DNA from 2 places in the Streptomyces sp. NPDC002088 genome. Region 1 is predicted to be linked to the other one. Evidence: riboswitches for the same ligand, from Rfam matches in the RefSeq annotation. Region 1 holds a riboswitch; the other holds the start of a gene.

Region 1 (4,938 bases):
GCTCCACGGACGACCACTATGACAACGACGTGCACTACCTGGGAGGTTCCGCCCTCGCCGTCGACATGCACGCCTGGGCGGCCACGATGCTCGCCTTCGTCGCCCGGCCGCCCGACCCGCAGTACGTCGGCGAGGCCTGGCGGGACATGTGGCTCGGGCGGCTGGAGGAGGTACAGCCCTTCATCCACACCTGGCTCGCCCACCGGACGCGGGACGACTACTGGAGGCCGAGCAGCGTCTGCGAGGACTACGGCGCGATCAGCGCCGCCGTCCTGGCCGTCGGCGGCTGGCACGACCCGTACCGCGACACCGTCCTGCGCCTGGTCGAACACCTCCCCGCCGACCGGGTACGCGGCCTGATCGGCCCCTGGTCGCACCAGTACCCGGACCGCGGCCTGCCGCCGGGCCCGGCGATCGGCTTCCTCCAGGAGACGCTGCGCTGGTGGGACCACTGGCTGAAGGGCCGGGAAACGGGCGCCCTCGACGTACCGCTCCTGCGCGCCTACGTGAGCGACTCCCACCCTCCGGCCACGGTGTACGAGACGCTGCCGGGCCGCTGGGTCGGCGAGCCGGCCTGGCCCTCCCCCTACGTGACGACGGTCACGTACCAACTCGGGGGCGCCCCTGTGCTCGTACGGTCCCCGATGCACACCGGAGTCGACGCGGGCCGTTTCCTCCCCTTCGGCGACGACGCCGACCTCCCGCCCGACCAGCGCGAGGAGGACGGGCGCTCGGTGTGCTTCGAGTTCGCGGTGGCGGAGGAGACCTGGGTGCTGGGACGGCCGCGGGTGCGGCTGCGGCTGGCCTCCGACGCACCGCGCGGCCAGGTGATCGCCCGGGTGTGCGACGTGGCGCCAGACGGCTCGTCGACCCTGGTCACGCGCGGCGTACTGAACCTGTCGGCGCGGTTGGGCCGGGACCGGTCCGTGCCGTGGCCCCCGGGCGCCACGGAGGACGTGACCTTCGAGCTGACCGGGATCGGCCACGCCTTCCCGCCCGGCCACCGCATCCGCCTCGCCGTCTCCTCGGCGTACTGGCCGTGGATCTGGCCCGAGCCCGGTTCGGCGGCGGGCCTCACCCTGGACCCGGCCGGCAGCGCCCTCGAACTGCCCGTGCGCACAAGGCAGTCGGCGGACATCCTGTTCGAGGAACCCGAGCAGGCCGATCCCCTGGGAGTGAACTTCCCCGCCACCCTCGAAGAGCCACGTCCCGCACGCCTGGCCGTACGGGACGTGGCGAAGGGCGAGTGGCGACTGGAGGTCGACCCGCGCTACGGCGGCACGCGCGTGTACCCCGACGGGCTGGAGTTCACCGAGGACGCGCTGGAGACGTACACGATCCAGGAGAGGGACCCCCTCTCCGCCCGCACCCGCTCCGACTGGTCAATCCGCCTGCACCGCCCCGACCTCATGTGGGACACGACGGTCCGGACCCGCTCGGAGATCGGCTGCGACGGGGCGGACTTCGTCACCTCCGACGAGGTGATCTGCACGGAGGGTGGCGAGGTGGTGTTCCACCGGACGTGGGAGAAGCGGGTTCCCCGGAACCCCTGAACGCCCGAAACGCCCTGAATACCCTGAACACCCAAAATATCCGAAATGCCGGTGACCCTCGCACCCCCGGAACGCCCCGAAACCCCCATACACCAGTGCCCGATTTGCCGTGATTGCTAGATGAATTCCTCTTAGCGGTAAATGCTCTACGGGCTGACAAACAGTGAGTTGGGTCACGCGAGCCGACAGGTGGTCACACTCCCCACCCACCCCCCGTTTCCCTTTCGCCGCAAGCGAGTTGCCCCTTGGCGGCTGCAAAGGATCAAGTAGCCCAAATGCCTCAGACCAAGGTCAACTGGGGTGAGGTGTGATTCCGACACTTGTTTCGGACATGTGCTCTCGCATACGTTCCGGCCTGTCGGGTGGACGCCTAATCCTGCCGCCGCCCAACACCACCATCAACGAACTCACTCGTAGGGCAGGAACGGGGGACCCAGGTAAGCCGCCGGACCGGGCATCGCACCGGAACGGCTAGGGGTTAAGTCGTGTCGCCGCAGGGCGGCGCGGCCGGGCACCTCCCCGCCCGAACCCGACAGCTCACCTCGTAGGCGCCGGAGAGGAATTCAGACATGATCGCTGCCGGTCAGAACCGTCGCGCCCGTCTCGTCCGCACCCTCGCCGTCGCCGGTACCGGCGCGGCCGTGCTCGCCCTTCCGCTCCTCGGGGCGGCCAGCGCCTCCGCGGCCACCACCACGTCCGTGACCGCCGCCCCGGCGGCCGCGACGACGTACACCAACAACCTCGACGGCTGGATCCGGGAGTCCCTCGCCGTCATGGCGCAGCACGGCATCCCCGGGACCTACAACGGCATCTACCGCAACGTGATCCGCGAGTCGTCCGGCAACCCGGCCGCCATCAACCTCTGGGACTCCAACGCGAAGAAGGGCATCCCGTCCAAGGGCCTGCTGCAGGTCATCGACCCGACGTTCAACGCGTACCACGTGTCCGGCACGTCGTTCAACATCTACGACCCGGTCGCGAACATCACGGCCGCCTGCAACTACGCCGCCGCCCGGTACGGCTCGATCGACAACGTGTTCGGCGCGTACTGACCGGTCCCGTCAGTAGAAGAGTCTCTCGAGGACGACGGCGATGCCGTCGTCCTCGTTCGACAGGGTGACCTCGTCGGCCACGGCCTTGAGTTCCGGATGGGCGTTGGCCATCGCCACGCCATGAGCGGCCCAGTCGAACATCGGGATGTCGTTGGGCATGTCGCCGAAGGCGAGGGCCCGTTCGGCGCCTAGGCCGAGGCGCTCGGCGGCCAGCGCCAGGCCGGTCGCCTTGGTGACGCCGCACGGCTGGAGCTCGACGGTCCCCGGCCCCGACATGGTGACCGTCGCCAGCGAGCCCACCACGGAGCGGGCCGTCACTGCCAACTCGTCGTCGGTCAGGGCGGGATGGCGCAGCAGGACCTTGCTGATGGGCTCGCCCCACAGGTCTTCGCGCCGCCCGACCCGTACCGCGGGCAGGGTCGGGTGGGGCATCAGGTAGCCGGGTTCGATGAGCGTGAGGCCGTCGGCCCCGTCCTGGTCCACGGCCGCGTACACCTGCCCCACCTCGGCCTCTATCTTGCCGAGCGCGGTCTCGGCCAGCTCCCGGTCCAGGGTGACCGACCACAGCAGACGGTCCGCGCCGGCGTCGTACAACTGCGCGCCCTGCCCGCACACCGCGAGCCCCTTGCAGCCGAGGTCGTCGAGCAGCGGCCGCACTCTCGGAGCCGGGCGTCCCGTCACCACGAGGTGCTGGGCGCCGGCCTCCGCCACCCGCGCGAGCGCGGCGAGAGACCGGTCGGAGAGGGTGTCGTCGCCGCGGAGCAGCGTTCCGTCCAGGTCGGTGGCGATGAGTGAGAATGCGAGGGGAGCGGCCATGATCAGAGAATACGGACACCGCGCCCCCTCGACTCACCTCCGTTTTCAGCCCCAAGTGGTGCCCGCGGGCTCCTTGATGGTGGTGTTGATGCGGTTGAACATGTTGGTGACCGAGATGGTGAGGATCAGCGCGGACAGCTCCTTCTCGTCGAAGTGGTCGGCCACCTCGTCCCACAGTGCGTCCGGCACGGACTCCTCGGACCGGTCGGCGAGCCGCGTGACCTTCTCCGTCAGCCGCAGCGCGGCGCGCTCGGCGTCGGTGAAGTAGGGCGCCTCCCGCCAAGCGGAGACGGCGGCGATGCGCTCCTCACTCGCGCCGGCCTTGCGCAGGTTGACCGTGTGCCCGTGCACACAGGCGCTGCAGCCGTTGATCTGGCTGGCGCGCAGCCCGACGATCTCCGCCAGGTCCTGCGCCAGGCCGGCCTCGCCGATCGCCTGGAAGAGGGTGCCGATCCCCTTCATCGCGGTCGGAAGGACGTACGCCGGGTTCGTCATCCGTGCCTGCATGCTGCTGCCTCCTGCGTGTCTTTCGTGTCCGTCGTGTCCGTGTGCAGTGACGAGTTGCCGTCACTGCACTGACGGAGCGGAGGCGCGTGTTGTGACAGACCGACGGAACTCTTTTCGTCCTTCCTTTCAGCCGTGCGCCGCCGCCAGATGCTTCGCCAGCCGCGGGGACGCGAACTCCGTACCGCACACGAAGCGCATCACCGGGCCGTACGAGGCCGCCGCCGGGAGGCCGGTGAAGTACAGCCCGGGCACGGACGACACGTATCCGGCGCCGAGCTTCGGGGTGCCCCGGCTCACCGCGAGCTCGGTGCGCAGTTCGTGGCCGAGGAAGTCCATCGCCGCTATGTCCACCCGATAGCCGGTCGCCGCGATGACGTGGTCGGCGGACAACTGCCGGGTGCCGCCTGTGTGAGGGGCGACTGTCAGCGTCGTACGGTCGTCCGCCGCCCCCGCCCCGACGATCTGCGCCACCTCGCTGACCTGCACCTTTCCCTCGAAGCGGTCGCGCAGCCACCACGCTCCGAGCGGACCGAGGACCCGGCGGACCAGGTAGTGGCGGGTCTGGGCCGGGAGGTACCGGTAGGGGTGCGGGTAGTAGCTGAGCGCCCACAGCGACCAGGCGCGGCCGAAGGGGGACTCGGGGCGCAGCTTCGGCTGCTTCCACGGGGGTGCGCCGAAAGCCACCCGGCCGCGGCCGCGCGAGACCACGTGTACCTGCGCGCCCGCCTCCGCCGCGAGCGCCGCCGTCTCCAGTGCGGACTGGCCCGCTCCGACGACGATGAGTTCCTTGCCGGAGAAACGGTTGAGGTCGTGGTGCTGGGAGCTGTGGGAGACCCGGCCGGTGGGCGCGGGACCGTCCGCTGCGGCAGCGGCCAGCTCCGGGGGCAGGTGGGACAGGCCGGACAGGCCCGTGGCCACGACGACCGCCCGGGCGGTGAACAACTCGCCCGAGTCCAGCTTCAGTTCGAACCCTGATCCGCCGGCTCCGCCGGTCTTGCGATCGACGGAGA
Region 2 (4,938 bases), on a different contig from region 1:
GGTTGTACTTGGCGACGCGGTCCGAGCGGGCCGGGGCGCCGGTCTTGATCTGGCCGCAGTTCACCGCGACGGCGAGGTCGGCGATGGTGACGTCCTCGGTCTCGCCGGAGCGGTGGGACATCATGCACTTGAAGCCGTTGCGCTGGGCCATCTCGACGGCGTCCAGGGTCTCGGTCAGCGAGCCGATCTGGTTCACCTTCACGAGCAGGGCGTTCGCGGAGCCCTCCTCGATACCGCGGGCGAGGCGCTCGGGGTTGGTGACGAAGAGGTCGTCGCCGACGATCTGGACCTTGTCGCCCAGCTTGTCGGTGATGACCTTCCAGCCGGCCCAGTCGTCCTCGAACAGCGGGTCCTCGATGGAGACGAGCGGGTAGGCCGCCACGAGCTCCTCGTAGTACTCCGTCATCTCGGCGGCCGAGCGGGACTTGCCCTCGAACTCGTACTTGCCGTCCTTGTAGAACTCGGACGCGGCGACGTCGAGCGCGAGCGCGATCTGCTCGCCGGGGACGTAACCGGCCTGCTTGATGGCCTCGACGATGAGGTCGAGGGCGGCGCGGTTGGACTCCAGGTTCGGGGCGAAGCCGCCCTCGTCGCCCAGGCCGGTGGACAGGCCCTTGGTCTTCAGCACCTTCTTGAGGGTGTGGTAGACCTCGGCGCCCCAGCGCAGCGCCTCGGAGAAGGACTCCGCGCCGATCGGGGCGATCATGAACTCCTGGATGTCGACGTTGGAGTCGGCGTGCGACCCACCGTTCAGGATGTTCATCATCGGGACGGGCAGCAGGTGCGCGTTCGGGCCACCGAGGTAGCGGAACAGCGGCAGGTCGGACGCCTCGGAGGCGGCGTGCGCGACGGCGAGGGAGACGCCGAGGATGGCGTTGGCGCCGAGCGAGCCCTTGTTGTCGGTGGCGTCCAGGTCGAACATGGCCTGGTCGATCAGGCGCTGCTCGGTGGCGTCGTAGCCGACCAGCTCCGGGCCGATCTGCTCGATGACGGCGAGGACGGCCTTCTCGACACCCTTGCCCTGGTAACGGTTGGGGTCACCGTCGCGGAGCTCGATGGCCTCGAAGGCGCCGGTGGAAGCGCCGGACGGGACGGCGGCACGACCCGTGCTGCCGTCGTCGAGGCCGACCTCGACCTCGACCGTGGGGTTGCCTCGGGAGTCCAGGATTTCCCGGGCTACGACGACGTCGATGGACGGCACGAGCATCTCCTTCTGGGATGTGACGCGGGTATGCGGGCCTGTGGTGGCCCCGCGAGACTGAGCCTAACCGGCTCCGGGCGATCGGCCAGCCGTTGACCGGCCGGTGGACGGAACCGAGAGTAAATTGTTTCCGAACGGAACAAAGCCGGTTCGCGAAAAGAGGCCGGATCGCAAAAAGGCCCCGCTCCGGTGCGTACGGGGGAACGCGCACCGGAGCGGGGAGCCCGTGGGGACGGGGGGTGGCCCGCACGAGGCCTTCACTATGGAAGGCACGGATGTGAGGGCGCTGTGGTTCAGCTACGAGCCGGGTGTCACTTCAGGTGCAGCTGCTGGCCCGGGTAGATGAAGTCGGCGTCGTCGACGATGTCCTTGTTCAGCTTGAACAGCTGCTGCCAGCCGCCCTTGACGCTGTACTTCTCGGCGATGGAGCTGAGGGTGTCACCCGTGACGACCTTGTACTCGCCGTCGCCCTTCTTGACCTTCTCGCCGGTCGGGGTGGTGACGGTCGTCGTGGCGGCCGGGCGCTCGGCGGAGCGGGAGGCGGCCTGCTCGTCGGTCGAGCGGGTGGTGGTGCCGGTGCTCGTGGTGGTGCTGGTGCTCGCGCTGCCGTTGTAGGCGGCGCTGGAGAGGCCCGTGCCGCAGGTCGGCCAGGCACCCTTGCCCTGCGCGGCGAGGACCTTCTCGGCGACCGCGATCTGCTGGGCCTTGGAGGCCTTGTCGGCGGTGGCGGCGTACTGCGTGCCGCCGTACGCGGCCCAGGTGGAGGCGGAGAACTGCAGACCGCCGTAGAAGCCGTTGCCGGTGTTGATGGACCAGTTGCCGCCGGACTCGCACTGGGCGACGGTGTCCCACTCGGAGGCGGTGGCGGCGGAGGCGTTGCCGGCCGCCATCAGCGGGGCGGCGATGGCGACGCCGGTGACGCCGGCGAGCGCGGCGACGCGGGTGGCCTTGAACGGGCGACGGTGCTTGCCCTTGCTGGAAAACAGCATGGTTGGATCCCCTCACCGACGCCTGCGAGGTGAGCTGTCGGGTTCGGGCCGGTTGAGTTGCCCGGCCGCGCCCCTCACGGGACACGGCTTCACCCCAAGCCGGAACCAGCCTCAACTGCTGGGCCCGGCACTTACCTTGGGTCCCCCGCTCCTGCCTACGGCGCTTGACGCGACGACTGTTCCCGTGCGGCCGCTGGCAGGATTCGGCGTTGCGGCAGCCGGGGCTCGCAGTGGCGAGCGGTCCTGACCGTAGGCAGGCGATCCGCCGTTTTTCAAAGACGATCAGGGCTTCTGAGACTCATCCCACACTTTCGCCAAATCGGACATTTAATGGCGAAACAGGACGTCAACTCCCGTCGCTTTTCGCCCGTTTAGGCACCGACTTCCAGGGTCTGACCGGGGACGATGCGGCTCGGATCGGTACCGATCGTCTCTTTGTTCTCCTCGTAGAGCGCGCGCCACCCGCCGTCGAGGCCAAGGGAGTCGGCGATGGACACGAGACTGTCCCCGACACGGACGACGTACGAGCCGTCGGCGGCGTCGGCGGGCGAGGCGTGCCGGCCGGTGGAGGAGGCGGTAGCGCCGGTGCCGGACGCACCCTCGTCGGCGCTGCCGCCGCGGTGGCGGCCGGTGCCGAGCGCGCCGGTGTCGACGAGGTTCGAAGAGCCGACGCTCTGCTCGGAGTTGCCCGAGTCATCACCCGTCGCCTCATCCGCGGGCGAGCTGTCCGCGCCCTGCGAATCGCTCGCACCGGAGCCCGAGTCCGAGCCGGAGTCGGAGTTCGTGTCGGACTTGGTGGAGTTGTCCGTGGTGTCCGTGCTGTCCGCAGAAGCGTCGGAAGAGGATGTTTCGTCGGAGGGCTCGGCGGACGAGTCGGCGGAAGCCTCGCCGGAGGACTCCTCGGACGAGTCGGACAAGCCGTGCGAGTTGGATGATGCGGAGGAGTTGGACTTTCCGTGCGAGGAGTCGTCCGCCACGCCTGTGTCGACGTCCGCCGACGCGGAGTCCTGGGAGAGCCCCGAGAGCAGTCCGCACGTGGACCAGACGCCGACCCCCTGGTCGGCGAGGATCTTCTCGGCGACCGCGATCTGCTGGGACCGGCTGGCCAGGTCGGCTCTGGAGGCGTAGTCGAGACCGCCGTACTCCTCCCAGTCCGCCTGGGTCAGATGGAGGCCGCCGTAGTACCCGTTGCCGGTGTTGGCGCTCCACGAGCCGCCGGTCTCGCACTCCGCGACGTGGTCCCACGTGCTGCCCTCGGCCGCGCTCGCGCCGGTGGCGGCGAGGAGCGGGATGGCGATGGCGGAGCCGGTCACTCCGGCCGCGACGAGGAGGGCCGGCGCCTGGCGGGGGCGACGGTGACGACCGTTCCCGGAGAGCATACGGAGACCTTTCACACGACAGCAGTGACCGGCACGGCGGGTGACGCTGGGCACCGTGCTGATGGGTGAACGTATCGGCAGACGATCACTTGTCACAAGTTAATGCCGCACAGATCACGTGAAGATCACAGAGTTGAGGGCGTGTCATGTTTCCCTCGGTGAACGGGACTCCCACGGACCAGCCTCCAGGCGGTGCATCCCGGGTCCGCGGCCGCGCACCGACCGAACGGCTCCCGTTACGGTCGTGTCGTGAACGTCCCGAACCCTGCACCCGAACTCTTCACCTGGGAGTTCGCCACCGACCCGTACCCGGCCTATGCCTGGCTGCGTGAGCATGCCCCCGTCCATCGGACAAGACTTCCCAGCGGAGTCGAGGCATGGCTGGTGACCCGCTATGCCGATGCGCGCCGGACCCTCGCGGACGGGCGGTTGTCGAAGAATCCCGCTCACCATGCCGATGACGCTCAAGGCAAGAGCAGGACCGGCATCCCGGGCGAGCGCAGCGCCAATCTCATGACGCACCTGCTCAACATCGACCCGCCGGACCACACCCGGCTGCGCCGTCTCGTCTCCAAAGCGTTCACCCCGCGCCGTGTAGCCGAATTCGCTCCCCGAGTGCAGGAGTTGACGGACGGTCTCATCGACGGCTTCGCGGCCGACGGCAAGGCCGACCTCATCCACGACTTCGCCTTCCCCCTCCCCATCTACGCGATCTGCGACCTGCTCGGCGTCCCGCGTGAGGACCAGGACGACTTCCGCGACTGGGCGGGGATGATGATCCGCCACGGAGGAGGCCCGCGCGGCGGTGTCGCTCGCTCCGTCAAGAAAATCCGCGGCTACCTTGCCGAACTCATCCACCGCAAGCGCAACGACCCCGGCGACGACCTGATCTCGGGCCTCATCCGTGCCTCCGACCACGGCGAGCACCTCACCGAGAACGAGGCCGCCGCCATGTGCTTCGTGCTCTTGTTCGCGGGTTTCGAGACGACCATCAACTTGATCGGCAACGGCGTGTACGCGCTCCTTCGCAACCCTGAGCAGCGAACCCGCCTCCAGAAGTCGATCGACCGTGGTGAACAGGAGCTGCTCGACACCGGCATCGAAGAGCTGCTCCGCTACGACGGCCCCGTGGAACTCGCCACGTGGCGCTTCGCCACCGAACCTCTCACCATCGGCGGGCAGCACATCGCCACAGGCGACCCGGTGCTGGTCGTGCTCGCCGCCGCGAACCGCGACCCCGCGCGTTTCGCCGAGCCGGACAGGCTCGACCTCTCCCGCCAGGACAACCAGCACCTCGGATACGGCCATGGCATCCACTACTGCCTCGGTGCGCCTCTGGCCCGCCTCGAAGGCCGTACCGCCCTCGAGA

The links. A riboswitch is a leader RNA that binds a small molecule or an ion and turns the genes downstream of it on or off. The one in region 1 is predicted to bind cyclic di-AMP.
Region 2: another riboswitch for cyclic di-AMP. It lies ahead of ABT114_RS21000 (transglycosylase family protein); the one in region 1 lies ahead of ABT114_RS17100 (transglycosylase SLT domain-containing protein).

Annotation. Positions count from the first base shown of each region.
Region 1 is NZ_JBEOXO010000007.1:132,300-137,237, reverse strand. It holds gene ABT114_RS17105 (CocE/NonD family hydrolase) at 1-1,553, shown strand, start outside; cyclic di-AMP (ydaO/yuaA leader) riboswitch at 1,948-2,119, shown strand; gene ABT114_RS17100 (transglycosylase SLT domain-containing protein) at 2,123-2,605, shown strand; gene ABT114_RS17095 (HAD family hydrolase) at 2,615-3,421, opposite strand; gene ABT114_RS17090 (carboxymuconolactone decarboxylase family protein) at 3,467-3,928, opposite strand; gene ABT114_RS17085 (FAD-dependent oxidoreductase) at 4,055-4,938, opposite strand, start outside.
Region 2 is NZ_JBEOXO010000009.1:107,361-112,298, forward strand. It holds gene eno (phosphopyruvate hydratase) at 1-1,207, opposite strand, end outside; gene ABT114_RS21000 (transglycosylase family protein) at 1,513-2,190, opposite strand; cyclic di-AMP (ydaO/yuaA leader) riboswitch at 2,195-2,363, opposite strand; gene ABT114_RS21005 (transglycosylase family protein) at 2,562-3,569, opposite strand; gene ABT114_RS21010 (cytochrome P450 family protein) at 3,819-4,938, shown strand, end outside.